DNA from 3 places in the Pseudarthrobacter defluvii genome. Region 2 is predicted to be linked to each of the others. Evidence: riboswitches for the same ligand, from Rfam matches in the RefSeq annotation. Region 2 holds a riboswitch; each other region holds the start of a gene.
The links. Region 2 has a riboswitch for S-adenosylmethionine ahead of JCQ34_RS17850 (DUF1737 domain-containing protein). Riboswitches for the same ligand answer to the same signal wherever they lie in the genome.
Positions count from the first base shown of each region.

Region 1: it holds a riboswitch for S-adenosylmethionine, as region 2 does, so the genes downstream of both, JCQ34_RS02495 (cobalamin-independent methionine synthase II family protein) here and JCQ34_RS17850 (DUF1737 domain-containing protein) in region 2, are expected to answer to the same signal.
Region 3: it holds a riboswitch for S-adenosylmethionine, as region 2 does, so the genes downstream of both, metX (homoserine O-acetyltransferase MetX) here and JCQ34_RS17850 (DUF1737 domain-containing protein) in region 2, are expected to answer to the same signal.

Region 1 covers NZ_CP066362.1:504,466-508,736, forward strand. The annotation lists gene JCQ34_RS02485 (DUF3151 domain-containing protein) at 1-316, shown strand, start outside; gene JCQ34_RS02490 (uracil-DNA glycosylase) at 391-1,020, opposite strand; gene JCQ34_RS02495 (cobalamin-independent methionine synthase II family protein) at 1,224-2,432, opposite strand; SAM riboswitch class I at 2,446-2,550, opposite strand; gene JCQ34_RS02500 (M14 family zinc carboxypeptidase) at 2,782-3,846, shown strand; gene JCQ34_RS02505 (adenylosuccinate synthase) at 4,083-4,271, shown strand, end outside.
Region 2 covers NZ_CP066362.1:3,827,744-3,832,014, reverse strand. The annotation lists gene JCQ34_RS17865 (glutamate--cysteine ligase 2) at 1-777, shown strand, start outside; gene JCQ34_RS17860 (O-succinylhomoserine sulfhydrylase) at 900-2,108, opposite strand; gene JCQ34_RS17855 (rhodanese-like domain-containing protein) at 2,109-2,519, opposite strand; gene JCQ34_RS17850 (DUF1737 domain-containing protein) at 2,516-2,779, opposite strand; SAM riboswitch class IV at 2,793-2,908, opposite strand; gene opgC (OpgC domain-containing protein) at 3,089-4,271, shown strand, end outside.
Region 3 covers NZ_CP066362.1:1,401,344-1,405,614, forward strand. The annotation lists gene JCQ34_RS06405 (VOC family protein) at 177-815, opposite strand; SAM riboswitch class IV at 967-1,081, shown strand; gene JCQ34_RS06410 (bifunctional o-acetylhomoserine/o-acetylserine sulfhydrylase) at 1,125-2,441, shown strand; SAM riboswitch class IV at 2,564-2,679, shown strand; gene metX (homoserine O-acetyltransferase MetX) at 2,692-3,807, shown strand; gene JCQ34_RS06420 (MFS transporter) at 3,986-4,271, shown strand, end outside.

The DNA of each region.
Region 1 (4,271 bases), 900 kb from region 2:
GGTGGAAAAGCACCCAACGTCCTCGCTCCTGTGGGCCATCCTGGCCGAGGAAGCCTGGGCGGAGGGGCGCACCATCGACTCCTACGCCTATGCGCGGGTGGGCTACCACCGCGGCCTGGATTCGCTCCGGCGCAATGGCTGGCGGGGCGTGGGGCCCATCCCGTGGGAGCACGAGCCCAACCGCGGCTTCCTGCGGGCGCTCTACTCCCTGGGGCGGGCGTCCTCGGCCATTGGCGAGGCTGACGAGCCGGAGCGGATCGAGAAATTCCTCAACGACTCGGACCCCAAGGCGAAAGCGGCCATCGAGGGTGCCTGAGGCCCAACGGCCTTAAAGCAGACGACGGCGGGCGGTGACTTTCATTCCGAAAGTCACCACCCGCCGTCGTTCGTTTAAGGTTTGGCGATGCCGGTGCGGGCCATGGCGTCGGCGTAGGCCGTGCGCATGTCTTCGAGGAACTCCTCCTGGCGTGCAGGGGAACCGGCGAACGCGCGGCCGCTCAGCGAGCGGACCTTGTAGGTCTTCAGGCCGCGGCGCCACAGCAGGGGCACCTCGGTCTTCAGCAGCAGGTTGGCCAGGCGGTTGGCTTCAGTGCCGTGCGCCACGATGACCGATGCGCGGGGCACCAGGGCCAGGAACTTCAGCAGGGGCTTCAGGCCGGCCTGAACCTGGTCCGGGGTGAACTTGCCGTTGGGTTCGCCGGGAACGTGCCAGGGGTGGACGTTCCACGGCATCACGAACTCGGGGCGCAGGCCCAGCTTCCACTGGATGCCCAGCATACGGGTGGCGGCGTCCTGGTCGCCGGCGGTGATGAAGCCGGACGGATCCGCCTCACCGATGTTGGAGTAGAGGCTGACAATGCGGCATTCTTCAACGTCGTGCATCGGATCCACGTAGGGGACCACGGTTCCGGGCTTGGTCTCCCGCAGGGAATCGCACAGTTCGTTGACGGCTGCCACGCTGGGTTCGTAGCGGCGGCTCATGAGCTGTTCGTGGAATGTTTCGGGGGCCAGGGCTGTCATGAAGTGCTGGTTCTCCTGCGGGGATTGGCGTTGCTGCCGCCGGCAGATGAGGGCGCGGGCAGGCGCAACGCATCAGCAGCGGTTGGTTGGGGTGGGCCGGACCTCGCCGGCCTTCCCCAGTTTAGCAAGCCCCGGGAAGCGAAACGCCGGCTGCCCCTTTCCGGTGATGGAAGGAACAGCCGGCGCCCGGACTGCAGGCGTATTTACCAGAGCCGGTTGGTGGCGCGGCGGGCACCCTCGCCCAACGCCTCCAGCTTGGCGAAGGCAATCTGCGGGTGCACGCGGCCGCCCAGGCCGCAGTCGGTGGAGGCAATGACGTTCTCCCGGCCCACCACGTCGGCGAAACGGACGATGCGGTCCGCCACCAGGTCCGGGTGCTCCACGACGTTTGTGGCGTGCGATACGACGCCCGGAATGATCACCTTGCCTTCGGGGAGCTTGGTGTCCTCCCAGATCCGCCATTCGTGTTCGTGGCGCACGTTGGCAGCCTCGAAGGAGTAGGCGCCGGCGTTGACCTGCAGCACGGAGCCGATGATGTCTGCGAACGGGATGTCGGTGGTGTGCGGGCCGTGCCAGGAACCCCAGCAGACGTGCAGCCGGATTTGCTCCTGCGGAAGGTCCCGGAGGGCCCAATTGGTAGCCTCGACGCGCAATTGGATGAACTTCAGGTAGTCCTCCAACGACGGTTCGGGGTTGATCTGGTCCCAGCTCTCGGCCAGGGACGGGTCGTCGAGCTGCACGGTGAGTCCGGCGTCGATGATCGCCTTGTATTCCTCCCGCATGGCGTCGGCACAGGCGTAGACCAGTTCCTCGTCGGACTTGTAGTACTCATTGGCCACCCGGGCGCAGGAGCCGGGGGAAAGCGAGGCCACGAAACCGTCGGAGAGGCCCGCAGCGGCCAGCCCGGTCTTCAGGTTCCTGATGTCCGACGCCACAAGGTCCTGGCCCGTGTACGTCAGCGGCCCGGCGATCTTGGGCTGGGTGACCGACTTGCGGTTTGAGAGGATGCCCGAGGACGGATCGCTATAGGCGTCGTTGAACTTCTGCCGGTCGCGGCGGTCCGGAAAGGAGGTCAGGACGATGTGGCCCGGCGAGGAGCGGTGGACTTGCGAGTCGGCCCAGCGGTCCACGTTGGTCGGTTCCAGGCCGCCGAGTCGGGAAAACGAGTAGTTCCACCAAGCGCCGTAGTCCACGGAAGTGGACATGGTGTGGCCGTACTCGCCGTCGTTGGCGATGTCGACGCCCAGGTCTTTTTGTCGCTGGACAATGTCCACCACCGAGGCCTCGAGGAGATCAAGGAATTCCGGGGTGATGCCGTCGGCTTCCTTGGCCGCATTTGCTGCGATGAGTTCCGGGGTGCGGGGGAGGGAACCGGCGTGGGTGACGCGGATGTGGTCGGTGTTCAGGGACATGCTGGAATCTCTCTTTCCATCGGTCCTGGCAGTAGCACCTTCGGCCAGCAGGACTCCTGCTGGACCGTGGTTGCTGCGGCGTCATCGAGCCAGGTCTCTCGGCCGCTCCGGATGGTTCCCTCTCACTTAAAGCGAGAAGCGCGGGTCTGGGCAAGTCCTGTCCGCTTTGTGTCGCACCAGATGCCGGCGCTTACTTCTTCTGTGCTGTTGGCGTACTTACAGCTTTCGTCCAGCGTATTGACAGATTCTGTCCAGCTTGGTTGGCTCTTGTCACAGCCAAATGAGGGAAACGATGGCTGACTGCCCACTCGCACGAACCGCATCGCACCCAAAGAAGAGGTCATTCACCGTGAACAAATCCCTGGCAACCTTCAGGAACCTTGCCCTTTCCGGCGCCCTGGCGCTCGCCGTCGTGGCCGGACCGGCGCCGCTGGCCATCGCAGTGGGCGAAGGCCCCGGCTATGACGGCAACGGCCAGATCACCACAACAAAACTGGCCACCTATGACCAGATGGTTTCCTTCCTGAAGGACCAGGACGCCAAGCAGCCCGCCATGGAACTGGAAGTCATCGGCCAGACCGTGAAGGGCCGCGACATCCACCTGGTCAAGTACATTTCCGATCCGGCCAAGCCCACCATCCTCTACCTGACCCAGCAGCACGGCAACGAACAGCTCACCACCGAGGGCGCCATGGAGTTCATCAAGCACCTGGGCACCGGCAAATCGGCGGACATCCTCAAAGGCGTGAACATCCTGGTGGTGCCCATGCTTAACGCGGATGGCGCCATGGGGGACGTCAACTTCTCCCTGGACAACTACCTCGCCAAGGGGGACCGGCACCTCACCCGCTACAACGCCCAGGGCGTGGACCTGAACCGCGACCACGTGGCCAAGGTCCAGCCGGAAACCCAGGCGCTGCACAACAACGTGATGCGCAAGTACCGGATCGACTACATGATCGACCTGCACCACCAGGGCACCCGCGCCGAGCGTGACGGCAAGCTGGTCTCCGGCTCCATCCTGTACCCCACCACTCCCAACGCAGATCCCGCCGTCGTCGAAAAGTCGAAGCAGCTGGGCGCCGTGGTCTTCAACAACGTCGACTCGACCGGCTGGGGCCACCTGGGCAAGTACCAGGGCGGCAGCGCCGAGACCATCAGCCGCAACGGCATCTCCGTGGAATACGGCATCGCCACCTTGCTCTTCGAGATGCGCGGCATGTCCGACCACTACCTGGACGGCTACGCGCTGGGCCAGCGCAGCAACGGCTACCTGATCAAGCAGACGGTCACCACGCTGACGTCCACCGCCGCCGCCATTGCGGACGGTTCCATTGCCGACGCCGACACCTCCTTCTGGGACACCCTCGCCGAGCAGACGTCCCGGCCCGCCGGGGAGGCGGACGACGAATAGCGCGCCAAGGGCCGCCGCTGCCCTATACGCCTGAAGGGCAGCGGCGGGCCAAACGGTGGACAAAGTGCCCCATCGGCTAAACTTGGGTGGTAAGAGCCCCGGGACTCTTCCTTCGCCGTGCCGTGCTGCGGCCGCGCGAAGGCCGGTATGTTCGGGGCATTCTCATGAACGGCGCTGCATAGGCCTGCCACCTGGTGGCCGGACCCGGGCAGCCCGAACGAATGGGGGAGGATCCCATGCCAGCAATTGTGATCGTAGGAGCCCAGTGGGGCGACGAAGGAAAAGGCAAGGCCACCGATTTGCTGGGCGGCCGTGTTGACTACGTCGTCAAGCCCAACGGCGGCAACAACGCCGGGCACACCGTCGTCGTGGGCGGTGAAAAGTACGAACTCAAGCTGCTGCCGGCAGGCATTCTCAGCCCCAAT
Region 2 (4,271 bases):
CCGGAAGAAGGCGTGGCCGTCCTGGACCGCATCCGCGACAAGCTGGCCGTGCTGACGGCACTGAGCGCCAACTCGCCGTTCTGGAACGGCGTACCCACGGGGTTCGAAAGCTACCGGACCCAGGCATGGAACCGGTGGCCGACGGCCGGACCGGCAGGCATTTACGGAACGTACCCCACCTACCGGCGGGTGGTGGCCCGGCTGCTGGAAACCGGCGTCATGCTCGATGAGGGCATGGTCTACTTCGACGCCCGCTTGTCCCGCAACCATCCCACCGTCGAGGTACGGGTGGCGGACGTCTGCCTCCGGGCCGAGGACGCGGCCCTCATTGCGGTCCTGGTCCGGGCGCTGGTGGAATCAGCAAGCAGGGAGTGGCGCGAGGACGTTGATCCTGCACCCGTTCCCACGGTTCTTTTGCGGATGGCTTCCTGGCAGGCCAGCAGTGAAGGGCTCAGCGGCGAACTCCTGGATTTCGGCAACTTCCGTCCTGCCCCCGCTGCGGACGTGGCCCGTTCACTGGTGGACTACCTGGCTCCCGTCCTGCAGGAACAGGGCGAGCTGGCCCTTGCCCGGCAGGGTGTAGAGGACATCATCGCCCGCGGGACGGGGGCAGCCGAACAACGCCGCGCCCGTGACAATGCCCTGGCCGGTCCGCCGCCCGGGGACATGGGGTTCGGGGCCGTGGTGAGGCAGGCCGTGAACGTGACCATGCGCGGAGCGCTTGATCTCTCCGAAGTGGCGGCCACTCCCGAGCTGCTGCGGGTCCGCCAATCCTGACCGGCCGCCTGGCGCATCGCGACGCGCAGCTTCCTTTTCGACGCGCTTATTCCCTTTCGCGGCCCGCATTTGGGCCGCGACCGGGAATCTGCGCCGCGAAAACGGGAAAGCGCGTCGAAAACCTAGATCTGCTTCAGAGCCTGTTCCAGGTCGCGGATGAGGTCGTCCGGGTCCTCAAGCCCCACGGAGAGACGGACCACGCCGTCGCTGAGCCCAATGGCAGCCCGTCCCTCCGGTCCCATGGCGCGGTGGGTGGTGGTGGCGGGATGGGTGATCAGGGACTTGGAATCGCCCAGGTTGTTGGAGATGTCGATGATCCGCAGCCCGTCCAGCAGGGCGAAGGCGGCCTCCTTACCGGAGCGCCCACCCGAAGGAGCAAGCTCCAGCGTCAGGACGGTCCCGCCCGCGCTCATCTGCTTCGCCGCCAGCCCGTACTGCGGGTGCGACTTCAGCAGCGGATACTTCACCCAGCTCACGGCCGGTTGCTCCTCCAGCCACTCGGCCAGCCGGAGGGCGGTGGCGGAGGAGTGGTTGACGCGGAGGCCCATGGTTTCCAGGCCCTTGGTCAGGACCCAGGCATTGAATGGGGACAGCGCGGGGCCGGTGTGTCGCATCAGCTGCTTCACGGGTCCCTCGATGAACTCCTTGGTGCCCAGGATGGCACCGCCCATCACCCGGCCCTGGCCGTCGATGTGCTTGGTGCCCGAGTAGACGATGACGTCGGCGCCGAGGTCCCCGCAGCGCTGCAGTAGGGGAGTGGCGAAGACGTTGTCCGCCACCACGGTGGCCCCGGCGGCGTGCGCCAGTTCGCTGACAGCGGCGATGTCCACGATTTCCTGCATGGGGTTGGACGGGGATTCGAAGAAGACAGCCGTGGTGGGCTTGGAGAGCGCTTCGCGCCACTGGTCCAGGTCCGGCCCGTCGACGAACACCGTCTCCACACCCCATCGGGGCAGGATCTCGTTCAGGACTACGAAGCAGGAACCGAACAGCGAGCGTGCGGCCACTACCCGGTCGCCGGCTGCCAGCAGGGCACCCAGGGCCGTGAACACCGCGGACATGCCCGACGCCGTCGCGAAGCATGCTTCAGTGCCTTCGAGCAGCCGGAGCCGTTCCTGGAAGGTGGCCACGGACGGGTTGCCATAGCGGGAGTAGACGAAGCGCTCATCCTCGCCGGTGAAGGCGCGTTCAGCAGCGGCCGCGGATTCGTAGACGAAGCCGGAGTTGAGGAAGATGGCCTCCGACGTTTCCTGGAAGTTGCTGCGGTCCAGCCCGCCGCGGACTGCCTGGGTGTCGGGGTTCCAGCCGGGGGCGTCTTGGTTGAAGCTCACTTAGTTCTTTCCGAGGTTGGTGGGCAGGCCGCGGTTTTTCCAGCCATTGACGGTCCGCTCGCCGAAGCGGTCGGGATCGCCTTCGAAGCCCTCGAGGACGCTGTAGGCGGTGAAACCCGCCTGGGTGGCGGCGGTGGCCGCGGCGATGGAGCGCTTGCCGGAGCGGCACAGGAACACCAGTTCCGCCTGGGGATCCTCCGGTGCCTGGTTCGTCAGGTCCTTGATGAAGTCCGGGTTGGGGATGCCGCCGGGGAAGGTCCACTGGATGAACAGGGGGTCGTTGTCTGTGGCCTTGGTGTCGGGGATGCCGATGTGGGCCCATTCGCCCTCGGTGCGGACATCCACCAGGACGGCGCCCTGCTCCAGCTTGGCCCAGGCTTCCTGCGGCGTCAGGTCTCCGGCGTAGCTCATGCGTGGCCCTCGCCGTCGAACTCGCCCTCGAGCTCGTCCACGGCAGTGGCCACGGCGGCATCCGCCGAGGCGATGGCGGCCGGAAGGACGATGGCCTGCGCCACGATGACGGTGGTGCCGTTGAAGGTTGCCGCAGGGCTGCCGTGCAGCACGTACCCGTCGGCGAGTGCAGCGGAGATCCGCTCGCAGAACTCACGGGTGTCCGCGCCGGTAATCAGGCGGTAGGACAGTCTTTCGTCAGGGGCGGGTGCGTCAGACACGACGGATCTCCTTCTTTCACGCTTGCAGCTCGAATGGGTCGATATGCCGAGTATTCACCTGAGGCACCCCGCCGCGAAAGGGAGGGTTGCCGACCGGCCAGTCAGGGCTTGGCGCCGGTACTCATTACTCCCCAAAAACGTAACACCTGCGCTCCCGAGCCGCACGGCCGCCGTCGTCATGTTCCGTAATTCGCCGGACGCCCAGGCGACACGCGAAGGCCCGCCGCCCGATAAAGTCTTACCGGGGGCACCGCCCCGTCGCCTAAGCAACGGGCAGCAGAGCAATGAGTACCGGGGGGTCCTTGCAACATGCGGGCAGTGACATCGCACCACCACGCCATCTGGCGGAACCGTCCGCGTTCTGCCGTCGCCTATCTGGCAACCATCGTCATCGCCTTCCTGGCCGTTCTGGCGCCGGCAGGTCCGGCGCAGGCGGCCCAGACTGCACCTGACAACGGAAAGCCGTGGTTGGGTGCCGTCCTTGAGTGGGGCGAGGATACCGCCGCAGGCTTCAGCGACCGGCTGGGTGCCAGCCCCGCTGTCTTCGGACACGACATCACCATTCCATTCCGTGACTCGGAACGGAATGACATCGACGGCTTCCTGCAGCAGGCCGCAGCCAAAGGCTCCCACGCCCTGCTCACGGTGAAGCCGTCGGTGCCGCTGGACCAGCTCGGCACCAGCGAGGCCGAAGCCTTCGCACAGCAGGTGCACGGCCTCACCTCCGGGTTCAAGGGGCAGCTGCTGATCCGGTTTGCCCCTGACATGAACACCAGCTGGGTGGGCTGGGGCCAGCAGCCCGCCGCGTACCGCCAGGCCTTCCAAGCAGTGTCCAAGGCATTCAAGAAGGACGACGGCGGCCGGGTCGCCATGGTGTGGTCACCTTACCTGGGCAAGGACTACCCCTTTGACCGGAGCCGGAACGCGCCGCAGCCGGGAAGCGACGGGTTCGCTTTGCTGGACACGAACGGGGACGGGGCCTGGAACGGGAGCGATAACGCCTACGCACCGTATTACCCGGGCGACGACGCCGTGGACTGGGTGGGTCTTGCCGCCTACCACGACGACACGGCCGGCGGAGCCGCCGTCAACACCGTGCCCCGGGCCGGTGAACTCCAGGAGATGCTGACAGCCTCCGGGGGCGAAAACTTCTACGGCACCTATTCAGAGGGGCGCCGGAAACCCTTCCTGCTCCAGACGTCGGCCTTCTACAGCCCTTCAACGGGCGGCGCACCCGAAGCCGACATCAAAACCGGCTGGTGGGACCAGGTGGTGGGAACTGCCACCTCCCCGGGATTCGGCCGCACGGCCGCCGTCGTGTGGGATGAGCGCACCAGCACCAGGGACACCGGGGTGGCGAGCATCAGCTGGCTGCTCACCGGAAGCCCGGAGATTGCCAAAGCGGCGGCGGATCGGCTGAAAGCCTCGCCGATGGTCACCGGCCCTGTGACCGATCAGGCATCCACCGGCACTTATGTCCGCGCCAACACAC
Region 3 (4,271 bases), 1.8 Mb from region 2:
GCCCAAAGGAGTATGTGTGGCGCAGAACTATTGCGGCCCAGCAAACGCGAGTGCCACTCAAATGAATTCGGCCGCCATGAGGTGGTGACGCCGTTGTCACCACCTCATGGCGGCCGAAGATTATCCGGGCATGGACCCGGCGCACCCATTTCCCGAAAGGGAAGAGGGCTGGAGCGTCAGAGAGTGACAGCCCCGTTGGCGGTTTCGAACGTGACCGACAGGATGCCGGGCGTTCCGTGCGGGGCGACCCACTCGACCGCAACATCCTCAAGCGGCTTTTCCACCGGCTCACCCAGCCACTCGGTGACCCGGGAGGCGGAGCCTGCGATGGTCAGGCAGCTCATCTTGAGGTTGCTCTGGTAGGCGTTGGAGGGGTGAAGTGAGGGATCACCCTCCCACTTGAGCATGTACGGGACCTGGGGATCGGCGATGAGGCCCAGGATGCCAATCTGCTTCCAGACCAGCTCGCGGCCGTCCGGGAACTTGCGGTTGCCGTTGACAGCGGAGCGGCCGAGGCGTTCCTCGAAGGGGGCGAGGTCGTCCACTTCGACGCACCAGCCCATCCAGCCGCCGCCTGCCGCGGATCGGGCCCTTACGGCCTGTCCAAACGGTGCCTTGTCCGATGCAGGGTGGTCCAGGACCTCCACAACCTCGAGGTACTTGTGACCGGCGAGCGGGATGATCATATTCCGGGTTCCGAACCGGGGGTGTACCCCGCCCTTCACTGCCTCAACGCCGAGGGCAGTTGCAATACGTTCGGTGGTGGCCGCGAGGCCGTCGTGTTCACAGGCGTAAGAGACGTGATCCATGCGCATGGCAACATCTTGGCACTTTGTGATGCGGCTCTCAGCTAAGGGTACCCTTACTGGATTTGCGCGCACTCAATGGCCATGGAAAGGCCGCCTAAAAGACCATGTTCGTCACAATCCTGTTCACGGCAACAACGCTGTTCCTAGACTTGGCGCAGGTCATGAGTGCCAGCGCCAAGCCCCGGCTCGCTGGCCGGCAACCCTCCATCCGCGGTGGGGTGCCCCGGGTGAAGACCTGGCTGTCCGGCAAGAACCGGAAGCAAGCGCGCCCGCACTGCCGGTGAGCATGCCGGGCCCATGTCAAAGGAGATTTGGATGTCCAACGGTTGGTCCTTCGAAACCCGCCAAATCCACGCCGGCCAGGAAGTGGACAGTGCAGCGGGAGCCCGTGCCCTGCCCATCTACCAGACCACGTCCTTCGTGTTCCCAACGGCCGAAAGCGCAGCAAACCGTTTCGCACTGTCCGAACTCGCGCCCATCTACACCCGCATCGGCAACCCGACGCAGGACGCAGTGGAACAGCGGATCGCCAGCCTCGAAGGTGGTTTGGCAGCGCTGCTGCTGAGTTCCGGCCAGGCCGCTGAAACGTTCGCGGTCCTGAACATCGCGGAGGCCGGCGACCACATCGTGGCCAGCCCCAGCCTCTACGGCGGAACCTATAACCTCTTCGCCCACACCCTGAAAAAGTTCGGCATCTCCGTCACGTTCGTGGAGGACCCCGACAACTTGGACCAGTGGCGCAACGCAGTCCAGCCCAACACCAAGCTCTTCTTCGGTGAAGTGGTCTCCAACCCCCGCCAGGACGTCCTGGACATCGAGGGCATCTCCGAAGTCGCCCACCAGGCCGGCGTGCCCCTCATCGTGGACAACACCCTCTCCACCCCGTACCTCATCCGCCCGCTGGAGTGGGGCGCGGACATCGTGATCCATTCCGCCACCAAGTACCTGGGCGGCCACGGCACAGCCATCGCCGGCGTGATCGTCGATTCCGGCAAGTTCGATTTCAGCAAGGACCCGGAACGGTTCCCAGGCTTCAACACCCCGGATCCCACCTACAACGGGCTGGTCTACGCCCGCGATCTGGGAGCCGATGGAGCGCTGGGGGCCAACTTCTCCTACATCCTCAAGGCGCGGGTCCAGCTCCTGCGCGACCTGGGCTCGGCGGTCTCGCCCTTCAACGCCTTCCTGATTTCCCAGGGCCTGGAGACTTTGAGCCTGCGGGTGGAGCGCCACGTTGCCAACGCCACGGAAGTGGCGCGCTGGCTTGAGGCAAGGCACGACGTCGAATCGGTCGCCTATGCCGGGCTGCCGTCCAGCCCCTGGTACGAGCGTGGCCGCAAGTACGGGCCCAAGGGGACGGGCGCCGTCGTCGCCTTCAACCTGGCCGGCGGAGCGGAGGCGGGCAAACGCTTCGTCGACGCCCTGGAGCTGCACTCCCATGTGGCCAACATCGGCGACGTGCGCTCCCTGGTCATCCACCCGGCGTCGACCACCCACAGCCAGCTCTCCCCGGAGCAGCAGGCTGTGGCCGGGGTGCACCCGGGACTCGTCAGGCTTTCCGTGGGGCTGGAACACATCGACGACATCCTCGCCGACCTGGAAGCAGGCTTCAGGGCTGCGAAGAGCGCCTAGACGGGCAAAGTACGACGCCGGGCCTCCACTCGGGCGGTAAGGCGGGGCGGGCAGCAAGCCGGGAAGTCACAACCAGTCACACTCTTGGCCTGGACCGGGGAGTATTTCGTACACTCGATCCAGGTCATGAGTGCCAGTGACAGCCCCGGCTTGCTGGCCGGCAACCCTCCATTCGCGGTGGGGTGCCCCGGGTGAGGACCTGGCCTGCCGGTCAAATGACGGCGGGCAAGCGCGTAGAAGAGGTCTTGCCATGACGGTTACCGTCGCCCCAAAAACCATCCCCGAACACGGAATTGTCCGCTACGCCTCCATCGGGGGACTGGAACTCGAAGCCGGGGGATACCTCCCGGACGTCACCCTGGCCTACGAAACCTGGGGGACGCTCAACGCGGACGCCAGCAACGCCATCCTGATCGAGCATGCGCTGACCGGCAGCACGCACGTAACCCGTGGCGACACGGACGAAGAAGGCTGGTGGGAACAACTCGCGGGCCCCGGCGCCCCCGTGGACACCGACCGTTTCTTCGTGGTGTCCATCAACATTGTGGGCGGCTGCTACGGCTCCACAGGCCCCTCCTCTCCCGCCCCCGACGGATCGCCCTGGGGCTCCCGCTTCCCCCTGGTCACGCTGCGGGACAGCACCGAGGCGGAAGTCCGGCTCGCAGACCAGCTGGGAATCAAGAGCTGGTTCGCGGTCCTTGGCGGCTCCATGGGCGGCGCCCGCGCACTGGAATGGGCAGTGACGTACCCGGAAAGGGTGCAGCGCTGCGCCGTCATCGCCGTCGGGGCTGCCAGCACCGCAGAACAAATCGCCTTTGCCCAGGCCCAGACCCTGGCCATCCGGCAGGATCCAAACTTCAACGGCGGCGACTACTACGGCGGTCCCTGTCCTGAAGAGGGCCTGGCCCTTGCCCGGCGCATCGCCCACATCACCTACCGGTCCGCCGCCGAACTGGAAGGCCGCTTTGGCCGGTCAGCCCAGGCATCCGAGTCGCCCCTTCAGGGGGAAGTGCTCGCAGCCCGCGGCCGCTACCAGGTGGAAAGCTACCTGGACCACCAGGGCAACAAGCTCGTGAAGCGCTTTGACGCCAACAGCTACATCGCCCTGACCGAGGCACTGATGAGCCACGACGTCTGCCGGGGCCGGGGAACCCTGACCGAAGCGCTGGCCGCTGCTACTGCACGCTTCTTCGTGGCCGCCGTCGACTCCGACCGGCTCTACTTCCCGTCCCAGTCGCGGGAGCTGGCGCAGTCGCTGCCCGGCGACGTGGACGTCCACGTCATCCAGGCGCCCATCGGCCACGACGGGTTCCTCACCGAAATTGGGCAACTGGGGGCACAGCTGAGGAGCAGCTTCCTGGTCTAGGGGCATCCAGCAAACCGCCAGCAATGTGCATTAGTGCAGATGCCTTCTGCACTAATGGGCGTTGAGGTTGCACGGGCAGGCAGACCATACTCATCGAAGCCGGCTTTCGTGGTGTACATCACACGCGGCTGCCATCGACTGTCCCCGTGGTGTCGACGACGACGCCGAAGGAGTTCGCATGAGTACGGAACGCTCCGCCGCAAGGCTCACCGAAGAAACCGACGTCAAGGCATCAGGCCTGAAGAAAGTGGTGACCGCCTCCATGGCCGGCACCGTCGTGGAGTGGTACGAGTTCTTCCTCTACGCATCGGCCGCCACCCTGGTGTTCGGGAAGGCCTTCTTCCCCAACGCCGGGACCGAGCTGGACGGCATCATCGCCGCCTTCCTCACCTATGCCGTGGGTTTCGTGGCCCGTCCCATCGGCGGCATCGTGTTCGGCCACTTCGGCGACAAGTTCGGCCGCA